3 regions of the Streptomyces sp. NPDC056452 genome follow, and region 1 is predicted to be linked to each of the others. Evidence: riboswitches for the same ligand, from Rfam matches in the RefSeq annotation. Region 1 holds a riboswitch; each other region holds the start of a gene.
What was found. Region 1 has a riboswitch for S-adenosylmethionine ahead of ACFQ6X_RS08170 (hypothetical protein). Riboswitches for the same ligand answer to the same signal wherever they lie in the genome.
Positions count from the first base shown of each region.

Region 1 (5,443 bases):
CAGGCGTGGAACGCGGCCCGGGCCCACTGGTTCGCGATCCTGTCCGAACTGGGCCAGGACAACATCCTGGATCGCGTCTGCCCGGGCAAGGTGCCCCGGCTGATGGCTGCCGATGTGGCGTACTGGCACCGCATGAGCGGCGGCGGGCTGCACCCTGACACCTACATCTGGGCCGAGCTGCCGTTGCCCTGGGAAGTGCTTCGGGGAGAGAGGGAATGCCCGCGCTCACTGGTCGAGGAAGTCTGCGCGCGGCATCGGATGGACCCGGTCGCCGGTGCCTGGACGGCTCCCAGGCCCACGGTCGAGGCTGTCGCCTTCCGCCGGACGCCCGAACTGGTCCACGGTGTCGCCGTGGGGGACCCGCTCATGGCCAGTGCCCTCCGGTCCGCCGGAGTGTTCTCCGGCAAGGGCAAACGCGCAGCGGCGAAGGAGTGGCTGTGATCGACGGCTACGGCTCCAGCACCTCGGGAAATCCGGTTGCCCGGGACGGCGCCCCCCGGCCATGATCGACGCGGCGACGAGGAAGCTCTGTGGAGGAGCGCCCGGCTCTGATCCCGGGTGGACGTAGGTTCGAATCCTGCCCTCGTCGCCGCCCTCGCTTCGCACCCGACCTGCTCAAACCGAACTTGGAATAGGCCCGTTGAGGCTTTCGGGAGTGCGCTCGTCGATTCCTCGCGAGCGAGCGCAGCAGCAACCAGCCGTCACCACTTCCCATCTGCCCGCCGGGCGCGGCGGCAGGTCCCGGCGCGCGCCGACCGACTCCGTACAGCCTCCCGGTACCCGGGAGCGCGATCCGTCCGTTTTCGATCATTCGTGAATCGATCCAGGTATGACGTGATCGTTAAAGGTCGGAAATCGGCGCGATTGGCGCCCGATGCTTCACCCAACCTCCTTATAGTGGTCCCGCGTTGATCGTATGGCCGCAACGCGCGAAGCCGTCTCCCAGGAGTCCGTACGATGACGACCCCTCGTCCGTCCGCCGCGCCCGCATCCGGCGGCGGCTGCCCCGCGCACGCAGCCACCGCTCCCGTACCGCTCAGCGGCCCGGAGTTCCACACCGCTCCGCAGGCCCTCTACCGGACCATGCGGCACGAGTACGGGCCCGTCGTGCCGGTCGAGCTCCCCGGCGGTTTCCCGGCCTGGCTGGTCGTCGGGTACCGCGAGCTCCACCAGGTCACCAGTGACGGCGAGCTGTTCCCGAGAGATGTCGGGCTGTGGAACCAGTGGGAGCACATACCCGAGGACTGGCCGCTGCTCCCCATGGTCGGCCGCCCCATGCCGTCCATCTACTTCACCGCGGGCGCCGAACACCGGCGGCATGCCGAGATGGTGGTGCCCGCGCTCGAGAGCGCCGATCCGTTCGAGATCCGGGGGCACTGCGAGCAGCTCGCCGACCGCCTCATCGACGACATCTGCAGCCGGGGCACGGCCGATCTCGTCGCCGAGTTCGCCGAACCGCTGCCCGTTCTCGTCCTCGCCCGGCTCGTCGGCTTCCCCGACGCCGAAGGAGCGGACATCGCCCGTGTCCTGAAGGACCTGGCCGACGGGGGGCCCGGCGCGCAGAAGGCGTACGGGCAGTTCGCCGAGCACATGCAGCGGCTCGTGGCGGTCAAGCGGGACGCTCCCGGGGACGACGTCACCTCCCGGATGCTCGCGAACCCGGAGCCGTTCACCGATCAGGAGTACGCGCTCGACCTCATGGCCATCACCGCCGCCGGCCATCTGACCACCGCCGACTGGATCGGCAACTCCCTGCGGCTGATGCTCACCGAGGACCAGTTCGCCGACTCGCTCTCCGGAGGCCGGCGCAGCATCGGCGACGCCATGAACGAGGTCCTCTGGGAGGAGAGCCCGACGCAGATCCTCGCCGGCCGCTGGGCGGTCCGCGACACCCAGCTCGGCGGACGGACGATCCGCGCCGGGGACATGCTGCTGCTCGGCCTGGGGGCGGCCAACACCGACCCCCTCGTACGCCAGGACCTGGGGTCCGACGGCGCGGCGAGGCACAGCAGCAACAGCGCGCACCTGGCCTTCAGCCACGGTGAGTACCGCTGCCCCTTCCCCGCGCAGGAGATCGCCGAGACCATCGCCCGTACCGGGATCGAGGTCATCCTCGACCGGCTGCCCGATCTCGAACTCGCCGTCCCCGAAAAGGACCTCGTCCGGCGGCCGTCCGCCTTCCTGCGCGGGATGAACGCGCTCCCCGTCCGGTTCGCTCCCGTACGTACGACAGGAGATCTGCTGTGAACTGCCCTCACGCGACCGTGGTCATCGACCCCATGGTCCAGAACCTCGACGGTGAGACCGAGCAGCTGCGCCAGGCGGGCCCGCTCGCGCGCATCGAGCTGCTGGGGGTCCCCGCGTGGACCGTCACACGCCACGCAGAAGCACGTCAACTGCTCGTCGACCCGCGGCTGGTGAAGGACCTGGACGCCTGGGGGCTGTGGAGGAGCGGGGAGGTCACCCATGCGTGGCCGCTGATCGGAATGATCGATGCCGGACGCTCCATGTTCACGGTCGACGGCGGCGAGCACCGGCGGCTGCGGACCAAGACCTCCCAGGCGCTCACCCCGCGCCGGCTCGAGGCAGTCCGCCCCGCCATCGAGAAGTTCACCGAGGAGCTCCTCGACGCCCTCGCCGAGCAGGGCAAGGACGGTGTCGTCGACCTCAAGGCCGTCTTCGCCCAGCCGCTGCCGATGCGGGTCGTCGGACTGCTGATGGGGGTGGACGAGGACCAGTTCCCGATGCTGACGAAGCAGTACAAGGCTTTCTTCTCCATGCTCACCCCGCAGGAGGAGCGGCTGGCACTGCTGCGGGAACTGGACGTCTTCTACACCGACCTCGTGCGCGAGAAGACGGCCCGGGCCACGGACGACCTCACCAGCGCCCTGATTCTGGCCGACGAGGGCGGCGAGCCCCTCACCGAGGAGGAGGTCGTCGGCAACCTCAAGGCCATGGTGGCCGCCGGGCACGAGACGACGATCGGGCTCATCCTCAACGCCGTACGCGCGCTGCTCGCCCACCCCGACCAGTTGCAGAAGGTGCTGGACGGGGAGATCCCGTGGGAGACGGTGGTGGAGGAGACGCTGCGCTGGGACACGCCCACCACGCACCTGCTGATGCGTTTCGCCACGGAGGACATCCAGGTCGGCGACCAGGTGATCGCCGCGGGAGAGGGTGTCGTCATCTCCTACCGGGTCATCGGACGCGATGCCGAACAGCACGGCGAGGACGCCGACTCCTTCGACATCACCCGCCCGACACCGATCCGGCACATGACCTTCGGTCACGGCCCCCACATCTGTCCCGGTGCCGCACTGTCACGGGTGGAGGCCGGCATCGCGCTCCCCGCCCTCTTCGCGCGCTTCCCCGCGCTCAAGCTCGCGATACCGGACGACGAGATCCGCAAGCTTCCGGTGATGACGCAGAACGACATGGAGGCCTTCCCCGTCCTGCTGCACGGCTGAGGCGCCGTGGACGAGGAGAACCTGCGCACGGCAAGAGATGTGGACGCGTAAGGGCGGGGCGGCGTCGTGCCCGTACGCGGGGCGGTGTCGTGCCCGTACGCGGGGCGGCGGCGCGCCCCTGCGCGGGGGTGGTGTGCGGGCCCCCGACCTCCTCCCGGCTCCTGTTACGCTTTTGACGGGTCATGAGTTCCAGTGGAAAGCCCCGGCTCGCTGGACGGCACCCCGCTCCGCTGCGGGTGCTCCGGGTGACGACCCGCCCCGCGCGGCACCGTGCGGGGAACAGCGGACCACCGGGGACGGGCCCCCGGGGTCCAGGACCCCGGAAGGCGACCACAGCCATGCTCCCTCACCTCATTCACCACGACGCCTGCTCGCGGTACGCGCCCGGCCACCACGTGCACTGGATCCATGCCAAGAAGTGCGTGCAGGAACCCGGCCAGGCCGTGGAACTCCTGCTGACCGCGGGCGATGTCCGCGACGACGGCTGGCTGGTGCTGCGCGCGGCCTTCGAACACCCCGGCGGCCTCCCCGAGGTATGGATGCACGCCCCCGCCGATCTGCGGGAGTTGCTCACGGACCACCGCGGCCGCGTGTACTGGCTGCCCCGCTGGCACGCGCTGCGGTTCGTCGGCCTCGGTGGTGAGGCGACCGGCCTCGTGAACGTCGGAACCGAGGGCGGTCCGCTGTGCGGGACCACCGCGCCCGATCCGCAGCACACGGGCCGCGGGAACTTCACCTACGGGCTGTAGCCAACAGGCCCCGGAATCAGTCGCGTTCGGCCGGTACCGCCCGATCCGGGCGGGCCGGTCCGTTCGCGATACCGGACGGAGTCCGGGTTTTCGTCGAATACGTGCTCAATCCGTTGACGCAAGACGTGTTCGATTCTACGGTCCCGTCCTGGTCGACCGTCCGAAGTTACGGGCGTCGTTCGATCAGCCGAACAGATGAATGTCATGCGCATGGCAACCTCCTGTCCCCTCGGTGACGACTGCCGGGTACCCCGACACGACCGAAGAAGGTCTCCTGATGAGCCGCATCCCGAGAAGAATCCGGCGAAGGACCCTCGCCGCCCTGCCCGCCGCACTCCTGCTGGCGCTCGTGCCGACCAGCGCGTCCGCGTACCCCAACCCCGGTGTCGTCAACGGCGACATCGTCGTCCACGACCCCTCCATGATCCGGAGCACGTCCGGCCAGTACCTGCTCTACTCCACCGGCGAGGGCCTCCAGCTCCGCACCTCCACCGACCGCACCGCCTTCGGCCGGTCGGGCAACGCCTTCACGACGAAGCCGAGCTGGTGGAAGAACTACTCGTCCGCATCGGACCCCTGGGCCCCGGACATCTCCTACCGCGGCGGCAAGTACCTGATGTACTACGCCGTTTCGTCCTTCGGCTCGAACACCTCGGCGATCGGCCTCGCGGCCTCCACCACCGGCCAGGCGGGCAGCTGGAGCGACTACGGGATCGTCCACACCTCGAACTCGTCGAGTGACTACAACGCCATCGACCCCAACCTCTTCGTGGACGACGACGGCAAGTGGTGGCTGTCCTTCGGCTCCTGGTGGACCGGGATCAAGATGATCCGCGTCGACCCGTCGACCGGCAAGCAGTACGCCGGAGACACCGCACGCCGCTCGCTCGCCTCCCGCCCCACCGGAACCAAGGCCGTCGAGGCGCCCTCCATCGTGAAGCGCAACGGCTACTACTACCTCTTCGCCTCGTACGACACCTGCTGCGCCGGCACCAGCTCCACGTACAAGATCAAGGTGGGCAGGGCGACGAGTGTCACCGGGCCCTACTACGACCGCAACGGCGTCAACATGCTCAGCAACGGCGGCACCCCCGTCATGGAGTCCCACGGCCGGTACATCGGCCCCGGCGGGCAGTCCATCCTCGCCGACTCCGACGGTGACCTGCTCGTCTACCACTACTACGACGGCCAGGACAACGGCACGCCGAAGCTCGGCGTCAACCTACT
Region 1 is NZ_JBHTRI010000006.1:85,136-90,578, forward strand. Features, by position in the region: gene ACFQ6X_RS08150 (hypothetical protein) at 1-441, shown strand, start outside; tRNA gene ACFQ6X_RS08155 (tRNA-Gln) at 517-589, shown strand; gene ACFQ6X_RS08160 (cytochrome P450) at 958-2,247, shown strand; gene ACFQ6X_RS08165 (cytochrome P450) at 2,244-3,467, shown strand; SAM riboswitch class IV at 3,646-3,756, shown strand; gene ACFQ6X_RS08170 (hypothetical protein) at 3,806-4,216, shown strand; gene ACFQ6X_RS08175 (arabinan endo-1,5-alpha-L-arabinosidase) at 4,494-5,443, shown strand, end outside.

Region 2 (5,443 bases), on a different contig from region 1:
TCGCGAAGTACGCCGAGATGTAGCCCTTGTCGAAGCGCATACCCTCCGTGAGCTCGAGCTCCAGACCGAAGGTCTGGGACTCCTCGACGGTGATGACGCCTTCCTTGCCGACCTTGTCCATCGCCTCGGCGATCTTGGCGCCGATCTCGGTGTCGGCAGCGGAGATGGAGGCCGTCGAAGCGATCTGCTCCTTGGTCTCCACGTCCTTCGCCTGCTCCAGCAGAGCGGCGGAGACGGCCTCGACGGCCTTCTCGATGCCACGCTTGAGAGCCATCGGGTTGGCACCCGCGGCGACGTTGCGCAGGCCCTCGCGGACGAGCGCCTGGGCGAGAACGGTTGCGGTGGTCGTACCGTCGCCGGCGACGTCGTCCGTCTTCTTGGCGACCTCCTTGACCAGCTCCGCACCGATCTTCTCGTACGGGTCCTCGAGCTCGATCTCCTTGGCGATGGAAACACCATCGTTGGTGATCGTGGGCGCGCCCCACTTCTTCTCGAGGACGACGTTTCGGCCCTTGGGGCCGAGGGTGACCTTGACGGCGTCGGCGAGCTGGTTCATCCCGCGCTCGAGACCGCGCCGTGCCTCCTCGTCGAACGCGATGATCTTGGCCATGTGAAGTGGTCCTCCCGGACAGGGGTGGATTTCTCCGGACCGAGAGGCGCCCGCGACGGACGGCCAGCGTGCTCAGCGGTTCCTTGCCCCACCGAGCCTGCGGGCCTCACCGGCCCGGTCCAAGTTTCTGTCACTCTCACCTGGAGAGTGCTAACGCCAATGATTAGCACTCGACCCCTGCGAGTGCAAGCGTCCCCCTCCAGATGTGGACAACCGCCGGGGGGCGCGCGGGACGCACGCAGGGCCCGTACCCCTCTTCGGAGGTACGGGCCCTGCGTGTGTGAGTAGTGTCGTTGGCCGACCGCGCCGAGCTCAGCCGACGGCGAGCTTGACCATGTCCGCCTGCGGCCCCTTCTGGCCCTGCGAGATTTCGAATTCAACTCGCTGACCCTCTTCGAGGGTGCGGTACCCGTCCATCTGGATCGCGCTGTAGTGGACGAAAACATCCGCACCACCGTCGACCGCGATGAAGCCGTACCCCTTCTCCGCGTTGAACCACTTGACGGTGCCCTGAGCCATGCCTAACTCCCCTATTACTGGCCCTTGCACAGGACCGCACTTCGCGGGCCCGGGTCAGAACTCACCCTCCGACAGGAGAGGGTGGCGTGCGCCGGAACGCGTCGACCGCGGCCGAATGTATCTGCCCAACTGCCCTCTGCAACAGGGCAATCGGACGAGAATTCTGGGCACAGCTGAACGCCCGGATAGGTGGAACTCGTGAGATTCCAGGGCAAGTCGGGCCTGACAAAGGCCACTTATGTCGCAAGGAGTTCACGTACTTTGGCTGCTTCTTATCGCGACCGGGCGCATTCTCATATGCGGGCGGCACAGGCAGCGGAGGGGACTTCCCCAACTGTACCGCGCTCAACCATGCAGAATTGCCCCCTCCGCTTCTCTTGCGGAGGGGGCAACAGTGCTCACGCTGTGAAGTCGTACAGGAGGCTCGGCCTCCGGCACGGGTGCTCGATGATCAGCCTCCGGCGACGGCCGGGATGATCGAGATGCCGGCGCCGTCGGGGGTCGCCGTCTGCAGGCCGCCCTCGAAGCGCACGTCGTCGTCGTTGACGTACACGTTCACGAAGCGGCGCAGCTTGCCCTGGTCGTCCAGGACGCGGGCGGCGATGCCCGGGTGGCTCTTCTCCAGGGACTCGATGACCTCGGAGAGGATCGTGCCCTCGGCCGGGACCTCGGCCTGACCGCCCGTGTAGGTGCGGAGGATGGTGGGGATGCGGACCTTGACGCTCATGGGGTGCCTTCCTTCGGTCTCGGGTGGTCAGCTGGCGGCGAGGCCCGCGTCGCGGAACGCGTCCAGGCTGGGCCGGATCGTGGCGGACAGGCCGGTCGTCGGGGCGACGGCGTCCAGTGTCTTCAGGCCGTCACCGGTGTTCAGGATGACGGTGGTCAGCGCCGGGTCGAGCAGACCGGCGTCGATCAGCTTCTTCGTCACACCGACCGTCACCCCGCCCGCGGTCTCCGCGAAGATGCCCTCGGTGCGGGCCAGCAGCTTGATCGCGTCGACGACCTGCTCGTCGTTGACGTCCTCGACGGCACCGCCGGTGCGCCGGGCGATGTCCAGGACGTACGGGCCGTCGGCCGGGTTGCCGATCGCGAGGGACTTGGCGATCGTGTTCGGCTTCTGCGGCCGCACGACGTCGTGCCCGGCCTTGAAGGCGGTGGAGACCGGGGAGCAGCCCTCGGCCTGGGCACCGAAGATCTTGTACGGCTTGTCCTCGACGAGACCGAGCTTGATCAGCTCCTGCAGGCCCTTGTCGATCTTCGTGAGCTGCGACCCGGACGCGATCGGGATGACGATCTGGTCGGGCAGCTGCCAGCCGAGCTGCTCGCAGATCTCGTACGCCAGGGTCTTGGAGCCCTCGCCGTAGTACGGGCGGAGGTTGACGTTGACGAAGCCCCAGCCCTCGCCGAGCGGGTCGCCGATGAGCTCCGAGCAGAAGCGGTTGACGTCGTCGTAGTTGCCCTCGATGCCGACCAGTTCGCCGCCGTACACCGCGGCCATGACGACCTTGCCCTGCTCCAGGTCGTGCGGGATGAACACGCACGAGCGGAAGCCGGCGCGGGCTGCCGCGGCACCCACCGCACCGGCGAGGTTGCCGGTGGAGGAGCAGGAGAGGGTGGTGAATCCGAAGGCGCGGGCGGCCTCGACGGCGATCGCGACGACACGGTCCTTGAAGGAGTGCGTCGGGTTGCCGGAGTCGTCCTTGACGTACAGGCCGCCGGTGACACCCAGCTCACGGGCGAGGTTGTCGGCCTTGACCAGCTTCGTGAAGCCGGGGTTGATGTTGGGCTTGCTCGCGACATCGGCCGGAACGGGCAGCAGCGGCGCGTAGCGCCAGATGTTGTCGGGGCCTTCGGCGATGCGCTTCTTGAGCTCTTCGGGGGAGCCGCTCGGCAGGTCGTACGCCACTTCGAGCGGCCCGAAACAGGACGCACAGGCGAAAATGGGACCGAGCTCGAAACGCTCGCCGCATTCGCGGCAGGAAAGTGCTGCGGCGGAACCCAGGTCCACGGCAGAAGAATCGGTGTTTGCTGCAACTGTCTGAACAGACATGATGGCGGAGCCCTTTCTCCTCATCTTCCTTGGGGCGTATTTCGCCACAAGACGGAATTGGCACCTTCCCTACCGTGACCTATCGGTCGGCAGGGGGGTTGCCGGGACTTCAACGGGCCGTTCCCTCAGTCCCTCTGGATGAGCGCTATGGCACCGGACCATCGATCCGGGCATTTATTCGCGGACCGACCCCGACATGCGAGGGTCATCCGCGTTGTTCAAGACTGTAACCGAAGCCCTGGACGATTGAGATAGTCGTCCGAACCGCGAGATGGATCACATACAGGGAGTATCGACCGTGCTGGAAGAGGTGGAACGCTGGCTGACCAGGCGTTCCTGGTCGGCCGACGACCGCCCGCTCGACCGCCTCACGGCCGCGCGTGCGAGGGATCCGCACCGCGCCCGGGTGAGCGTCGTACTGCCCGCCCTGAACGAGGAGGAGACGGTCGGCGCGATCGTCGAGGAGATCAGGCGCGAGCTGATGGAGAAGGTCCGGCTCGTCGACGAACTGGTGGTGATCGACTCCGGTTCCACCGACGCCACCGCCGCGGTGGCCCGCCGGGCGGGTGCCAGGGTGGTGCACCGGGACGCGATACTCCCCCGGATACCGGCCGTGCCCGGCAAGGGCGAGGTGCTGTGGCGGTCGCTGCTGGTGACCAGCGGCGAGATCGTCTGCTTCATCGACGCCGACCTCAAGGACTTCTCCGCGGACTTCGTCTCCGGGATCGTCGGCCCCCTGCTGACCGACCCCGAGGTCCAGTTCGTCAAGGCCATGTACGACCGCCCCCTGGGAGAAGCAGCAGGCCAGGGCGGCCGGGTCACCGAACTGGTGGCACGCCCGCTGCTCAATCTCCACTGGCCGCAGCTGGCCGGCTTCGTCCAGCCGCTGGGCGGCGAGTACGCCGTACGCCGCTCCCTGCTCGAACAGCTCCCCTTCCCCGTCGGTTACGGAGTGGAGCTGGGCCTGCTCGTCGACGCGCTGCACACGGTGGGCCTGGACGCGCTGGCGCAGGTGGACGTCGGCGTACGCAAGCACCGCCACCAGGACGGCCAGGCGCTCGGCCGGATGGCGGCGGCGATCTACCGCACCGCCCAGCTGCGGCTCTCCCGGGGGCATCTGGTGCGGCCCGTGCTCACCCAGTTCGACCGGGGCGAGAACGGCTTCGTACCGCGCACCCATACGGTGGACACCGAGGAGCGGCCGCCGATGCGCGAGATCGCCGAGTACGCGTCCCGCCACGCGGCGTGACGTTTCGCGGTGGGCTTTCGCGTTTGGCGGCTTCCCGAACGGGCTAGGTTCGGGTACATGGTCTCCGAGCACACTGCCAAGGTCCTCGTCGCGTCCAACCGCGGCCCCGTGTCCTACGCGCTGCGCGAGGACGGCACGCTCGACGCGAAGCGGGGCGGGGGCGGCGTCGTCTCCGGCCTGAGCGCCGTCGAGGACAAGCTGTGGGTGTGCGCGGCCCTCGGTGACGGCGACCGCGAGGCGGTCCGGCGGGGCGTGGCGGAGCCCGGCGTCCGCATGCTCGACATCGACGCCGGAGTCCACGACGACGCGTACAACGGCATCGCGAACTCGGTGCTCTGGTTCGTCCACCACATGCTCTACCAGACGCCGCTGGAGCCGGTCTTCGACGCGGAGTTCCGGCGGCAGTGGGCGTCCTTCGAGGCGTACAACCGTGCCTTCGCCGAGGCCCTTGCCGAGGAGGCGGGCGTGGGCGCGGCGGTCCTGGTCCAGGACTACCACCTGTCGCTGGTGCCCGGCATGCTCCGCGAACTCCGCCCCGACCTGCGGATCGGCCACTTCTCGCACACCCCGTGGGCCCCCGTCGACTACTTCCGGCTGCTGCCCGACGACATCGGCGAGCAGCTGCTGCGCGGCATCCTGGGCGCCGACCGGGCCGCGTTCCTGACCCGCCGCTGGGCGGACGCGTTCATCAGCTGCTGCACGGAGGTCCTTGGCGGCACCGGCCGCACCCGGATCGGGGTGCACGGGCTGGGTGCCGACGCGGACTTCCTGCGCCGCCGCTCCCACGAGGCGGACGTGGACGAGCGGATGGAGACGCTGCGGGAGCAGGTGGGTCCCGGCAGGCGGACGATCGTGCGGGTGGACCGCACCGAGCTCTCCAAGAACATCGTCCGCGGGCTGCACGCCTACCGCGCGTTGCTCCAGGAGCGCCCCGAATGGCGTGAGCGGGTGGTGCACGTGGCGTTCGCCTACCCCTCCCGGCAGGACCTCGCGGTCTACCGCGACTACACCGCCG
Region 2 is NZ_JBHTRI010000038.1:1,082-6,524, forward strand. Features, by position in the region: gene groL (chaperonin GroEL) at 1-610, opposite strand, end outside; gene ACFQ6X_RS29765 (cold-shock protein) at 923-1,129, opposite strand; gene ACFQ6X_RS29770 (MoaD/ThiS family protein) at 1,581-1,856, opposite strand; gene thrC (threonine synthase) at 1,884-3,179, opposite strand; SAM riboswitch class I at 3,197-3,324, opposite strand; gene ACFQ6X_RS29780 (glucosyl-3-phosphoglycerate synthase) at 3,478-4,428, shown strand; gene ACFQ6X_RS29785 (trehalose-6-phosphate synthase) at 4,486-5,443, shown strand, end outside.
Region 2: another riboswitch for S-adenosylmethionine. It lies ahead of thrC (threonine synthase); the one in region 1 lies ahead of ACFQ6X_RS08170 (hypothetical protein).

Region 3 (5,443 bases), on a different contig from region 1:
CCGCCCGCGCAACGCCCCGACCCGTACGGCCTTCGGTGTCGCATGGATCACGGAGTACGTGATCGTCTTCATCGGTGGTGGAAACGACCTGTGGGCCACGCACTTCCACCTGTCGCTGAACGCCATCTCGTGGTTCGTCCGGATCTTCATCTTCGTCGGCCCGGTCATCGCGTTCATCGTGACGAAGCGGATCTGCCTCGGCCTCCAGCGCCGCGACAGGGACAAGGTGCTGCACGGACGCGAGTCCGGCACCATCAAGCGCCTGCCGCACGGTGAGTTCGTCGAGATCCACGAGCCGCTCAGCCAGGGCCAGCTGCACACGCTCACCGCGCACGAGCAGTACAAGCCGGTCGAGATCGGCCCGACGGTCGACGAGAACGGTGTCGAGCGCAAGCCTTCGGCGCTGCAGAAGCTGCGGGCCAAGCTCAGCAAGAGCTACTACGGCGAGCAGAGCCAGATCGCCAAGCCCTCCGCCGAGGAGTACAAGGAGATCACCAGCGGCCACGGCCACCACTGATCACCTGAGCTGATCGCCACAGCAGGAGCCCCGTCCATTCGATGGACGGGGCTCTTCGCTGTCCCCGGGGCTGGATAGGGTGGGGGGATCCCTTTATCGGCTGTGGACCCCAGGAGCGGACCATGAACGTTGTGACCCCGGACGGCGGCGACAGCGTGGCGGACCGTTCCTGGCCCGGCGTGCTGATGCCCCTCCTGCGCGGCGAGAGCCTCACGGCCGAGGACACCGCGTGGGCCATGGACCGCATCATGAGCGGCGAGGCCACCGACGTACAGATCGCCGGCTTCGTGATCGCACTGCGCGCCAAGGGCGAGACCGTCGACGAGGTCACCGGACTCGTACGCACCATGTACGAGCACGCCCACACCATCCAGGTGCCCGGCCGCACCGTCGACATCGTGGGCACCGGCGGCGACCTGGCCAAGACGGTCAACATCTCCACCATGTCGGCGATCGTCGTCGCCGGGACCGGCGCCAAGGTCGTCAAGCACGGCAACCGCGCCTCCTCCTCGGCGAGCGGGGCCTCCGACGTGCTCGAGAAGCTCGGCGTCAACCTCGAGCTGACCCCGCAGGGCGTCGTCCGGGTCGCCGAGGAAGCGGGCATCACCTTCTGCTTCGCGGTGAAGTTCCACCCCGCCCTGCGGCACGCGGCGAGGGCTCGCAAGGAGCTCGGCACGCCGACCACCTTCAACATCCTCGGCCCGCTCACCAACCCCGCCCAGGTGCGCTCCCAGGCCGTCGGCGTCGCCGACCTCAAGATGGCGCCCATCGTCGCGGGTGTGCTCGCCGACCGGGGTAATTCGGCGCTGGTCTTCCGGGGCGACGACGGCCTCGACGAGCTGACCACCACGGCGACCTCCCGGGTCTGGATCGTCCGGGACGGCGCCGTGCGCGAAGAGGCCTTCGACCCGCGGGACGTCGGCCTGGAGCTGGTACCGGTCTCGGCGCTGCGCGGTGCCGACGCCTCGTTCAACGCGGACGTCGCCCGGCGGATGCTGGACGGGGAGACAGGTCCCGTACGCGAGGCGGTGCTCCTCAACTCCGCCGCCGCGCTGGTCGCGCTCGACCCGGGCGAGGGCACGCTGAACGAGCAGATCGCGGCCGGGATCGCGCGGGCCGCGGAATCGATCGACTCGGGTGCCGCCAAGCGCGCGCTGGAGCGCTGGGTGGCTGCCAGCAACGCCTGAGGCCAGGCAGGGTGAGGCGGGGCGCAGTCCGGATCGCGGACTGCGCCCTTGCGCATGTGGCCACGTATGGCAAGATGCTGCGCAGGTCATGAGTGACAGCGAATAAGCCCCGGCTCGCTGTCCGGCAACCCTCCGTCCGTGGCGGGGTGCCCCGGGTGAAGACCAGGCCGCAGGCAGCGAGGTCTGTGGCAAGCGCGGGCCCCTAGGCATCTGTGAATGCCATCCCCCGGGGTCCTGGTCCCCAGGGAGCCTCTTGTGAGCAAGCGAATGCGATAGGGCTCAACGCCCTTCTCCGCGCACCCTTTTCTCTTTTCCCTGCGCTGCCGCGTATCTGCCGGCGCCGGGATTTCGCCTGCCTGTTACGGGAGTTCGCCATGTCTGTCTCCACCGCTGCCGCCGACCAGTCCATTTGTGCCCCGCTGCCGGTCCTGGGGGCGGATGTCACCGTTCCGCTGGTTACGGGCGGCGAAGTCACCTATGCCGCCCTCGACTACGCGGCGAGCGCCCCGGCCCTGCAGCGGGTGTGGGACGACGTGGCCGCCTACGCCCCGTACTACGGCAGCGTGCACCGCGGCGCCGGCTACCTCTCGCAGCTCTCCACGGACCTCTTCGAGAGCAGCCGCGTCACCGTCGCGGAGTTCCTCGGCTGCCGTGCCGAGGACCAGGTGGTCTTCACCCGCTCGACGACGGACTCCCTCAACCTGCTGGCCGCCGCACTCCCCGCCCACTGCCAGGTGTTCGTGTTCGAGACCGAGCACCACGCCTCGCTGCTGCCCTGGCGCGACGCCCGGGTGACCTGCCTCGACGCCCCCAGGACCCCCGCCGAGGCCGTCGTGACGCTGGAGCGTGCGCTGGCCGACCGCGACCCCTACGGGCCCGCACTGGTCTGCGTCACCGGCGCGTCGAACGTCACCGGCGAACTGTGGCCGGTGAAGGAACTGGCCGCCGCCGCCCATGCGCACGGTGCCCGGATCGTCCTCGACGCCGCGCAGCTGGCCCCCCACCACCCGGTGGACATCGCGGAGCTGGACGTCGACTGGGTCGCCTTCTCCGGGCACAAGCTGTACGCGCCGTTCGGCTCGGGCGTCCTCGCGGGCCGGGCCGACTGGCTGCGGGACGCGGAGCCGTACCTCGCGGGCGGCGGCGCCTCCCGCAAGGTCGCCCGGCGCGCCGACGGCGGCGTGGACGTGGAGTGGCACACCACGGCGGCCCGGCACGAGGCCGGATCGCCCAACGTGATCGGCGTCTACTCCATCGCGGCGGCCTGCAAGGCCCTGACCGAGGCCGGGTTCGACCAGCTCGTCGCGCGTGAGCAGCAGCTCGTCACCCGGGTCCGTGAAGGCCTGGCCGAGGTCCCCGCGGTCAAGGTGCTCTCCCTGTTCGGCGACGACGCCCCGAGGGTCGGAGTCATCTCCTTCGTGGTGGAGGGCTGGAACAGCTCGCACTTCGCCGCGGCGCTCTCCGCGGAGTACGGCATCGGGGTCCGCGACGGCCTGTTCTGCGCCCACCCGCTCGTACGGACCCTGCTGGGCAGTGAGCCGCAGGACCCGGGCGAGTGCGGTGCCCCGGAGGCCGAGCCGGGCGAGCGGTCCCTCAACGCCATCCGGGTGAGCTTCGGGGCCGGTACGCCGGACGAGCACATCGAGCGGTTCCTGGGCGCGGTCCGCGAGCTGGTGGGCGCGGGTGCCCGGTGGACCTACCGCACCGAGGACGGCCGCTGCGTCCCGGACAGGGGTGCGGCGCAGGTCTGACCGGGCCGCGTACGACTTCGGCCGGGGACGGGAGGCAACTGCCCCGTCCCCGGCCGAAGCCGTACGCGCCGTCCGTCCTACGCGTCGAGACCGATGGCGAAGGCCGCCTCGAGGTCGTGCTGCGAGTACGTCCGGAACGCCACGTGTGTGTCGGTGCCCTCGACACCGGGGATCTTGCTGATCCGGCCCGGAATGACATCCGCCAGATCGTCGTGCCTGGCCACCCGGACCATGGCGATCAGGTCGTACGTACCGGTGACCGAGAAGACCTCGCTGACGCTGTCCAGCGCGGCGACGGCCTCGGCGATCTCGGGAATCCGGTCCACGCTGGTTTTGATGAGCACGATCGCGGTGATCACGGCTGGCTTTCTCCCTCGGTGGCCGTGGCTGGAGACTTCACTCTAGCCCCACCCCGGTAGCGCCCCCAGGCGTAGAGGAACCCGGCCGCGAAGCCCGCGACATGGGCGAGGTAGGCCACGCCGGGGCCGCTGCCCGCGCCCTGCGCCGCCAGCCACTGCAGCGCGAACCAGAAGACGAGCACGATCCAGGCCGGGAAGCGCAGGGGCAGGAAGAAGAGGAACGGGAAGAGGCTGGTGACCCGGGCCCGTGGAAAGAGGTACAGGAACGCGCCGAGCACCGCCGAGATCGCCCCCGACGCGCCCACCAGGGTCTGGTCGGATCCGGAGTGCGCGACCGCGTAGACGACCAGGGCCAGATAGCCGCAGCAGACGTAGAAGAAGACGAACTCGGCCCGGCCCATGCGTTCCTCGGCCATCGCCCCGAACACGTACAGGAACAGCATGTTGCCCAGCAGGTGCAGCCAGCTCCCGTGCACGAAGAGGGCGGTCAGCGGGGTGAGGGCCGCGTGCGCGGAGCCGTCCAGGAGTTCACTGGGGATCACGCCCCACCGCTCGAAGTACCCGGCCTGCGCGGCGAGCAGGGCGTCCGCGGTGCCGTACGCCGGGTTGAACCCGGAGAGCGGGCTGATCAGGAACACGGCGGAACAGACGGCGATGAGCCCGTAGGTGACCGGTGCGCCGCCCGCCGAGGCCGCGAACTCCCTCGCCCGCTCACGCCACCCGGCATCCCGCCCATCGATCACGTACAGAGCATGACGCACCGGCGGAGAACGTGACAGATCGCCTCGCCGTGCCACCGGGTAAACGCGAGGCCGTAGGGTTACCGCAGGACATTCGCAGTTCGACGGCGCACCGCGAGATCGAAGACCTGGGCAGTACGAGCTCGACGAAAGAGGACGCAACGATGACGACGGTTCCCACGCCGACCGACGGGACCCGCTGGCGCTGCACGCTCTGCGGCAATCTCACCCGCTTCGATGTGACGCGCTCCTCCAAGGTCGTGGAGTACGTCCACCTCGACCTGGCCGGGGAGTCGAGTGTCGAGGAGCGGGAGGTGGTCAGTGAGACCATCGAGTCGGTGCGCTGTCGTTGGTGCAACGCGGTGGACCAGATCGAGCTGGTCGACAGGCCGGGTGCCGACTCCTGACGGGGCCGTGCGGACAGACATATTGGGGTGATGGATGGTGGAGCAGCCGACAGGCGGCGCCGGACCGGCCGACGCGGCCGACGGCGCCGCGGAGTCGCTCGACCGTCCGCTGCCCGAGGGCGTGCGCCGCAAGGTCGTGGCGCTCGTCTCCGACGCGTTCGGCGGCCTGACCGTCGGCGAACTTCCCCCTCAGCTCAGGCAGTACGCCCGCTTCACCCCGAGCAGGCGCGCCAAGTTCGCGGGCAACGCCATGGCGGCCGCCCTCGAGAGCGACCCGGTCTTCCGCCGGCGCATCGGTGAGCGGATCGGCCAGGGCCAGCCGGAGCTGGCCGCCGCGCTGGAGTCCGGCGCGCCGCCCGCGGCCGCCGATCCGGTCGACGTGGCCGCCGCGGCGTACGTGCTGCGGCCGGCCGGCTGGGTCAAGCTGGTGGCCGCGGCGGGCGAAGAGGTGCAGCGGGCCGACGCCGAGCGGGTGGACGAGG
Region 3 is NZ_JBHTRI010000045.1:45,054-50,496, reverse strand. Features, by position in the region: gene ACFQ6X_RS32310 (ubiquinol-cytochrome c reductase cytochrome b subunit) at 1-517, shown strand, start outside; gene trpD (anthranilate phosphoribosyltransferase) at 640-1,704, shown strand; SAM riboswitch class IV at 1,789-1,905, shown strand; gene ACFQ6X_RS32300 (aminotransferase class V-fold PLP-dependent enzyme) at 2,079-3,455, shown strand; gene ACFQ6X_RS32295 (Lrp/AsnC ligand binding domain-containing protein) at 3,533-3,814, opposite strand; gene ACFQ6X_RS32290 (rhomboid family intramembrane serine protease) at 3,811-4,557, opposite strand; gene ACFQ6X_RS32285 (hypothetical protein) at 4,719-4,961, shown strand; gene ACFQ6X_RS32280 (NYN domain-containing protein) at 4,999-5,443, shown strand, end outside.
Region 3: another riboswitch for S-adenosylmethionine. It lies ahead of ACFQ6X_RS32300 (aminotransferase class V-fold PLP-dependent enzyme); the one in region 1 lies ahead of ACFQ6X_RS08170 (hypothetical protein).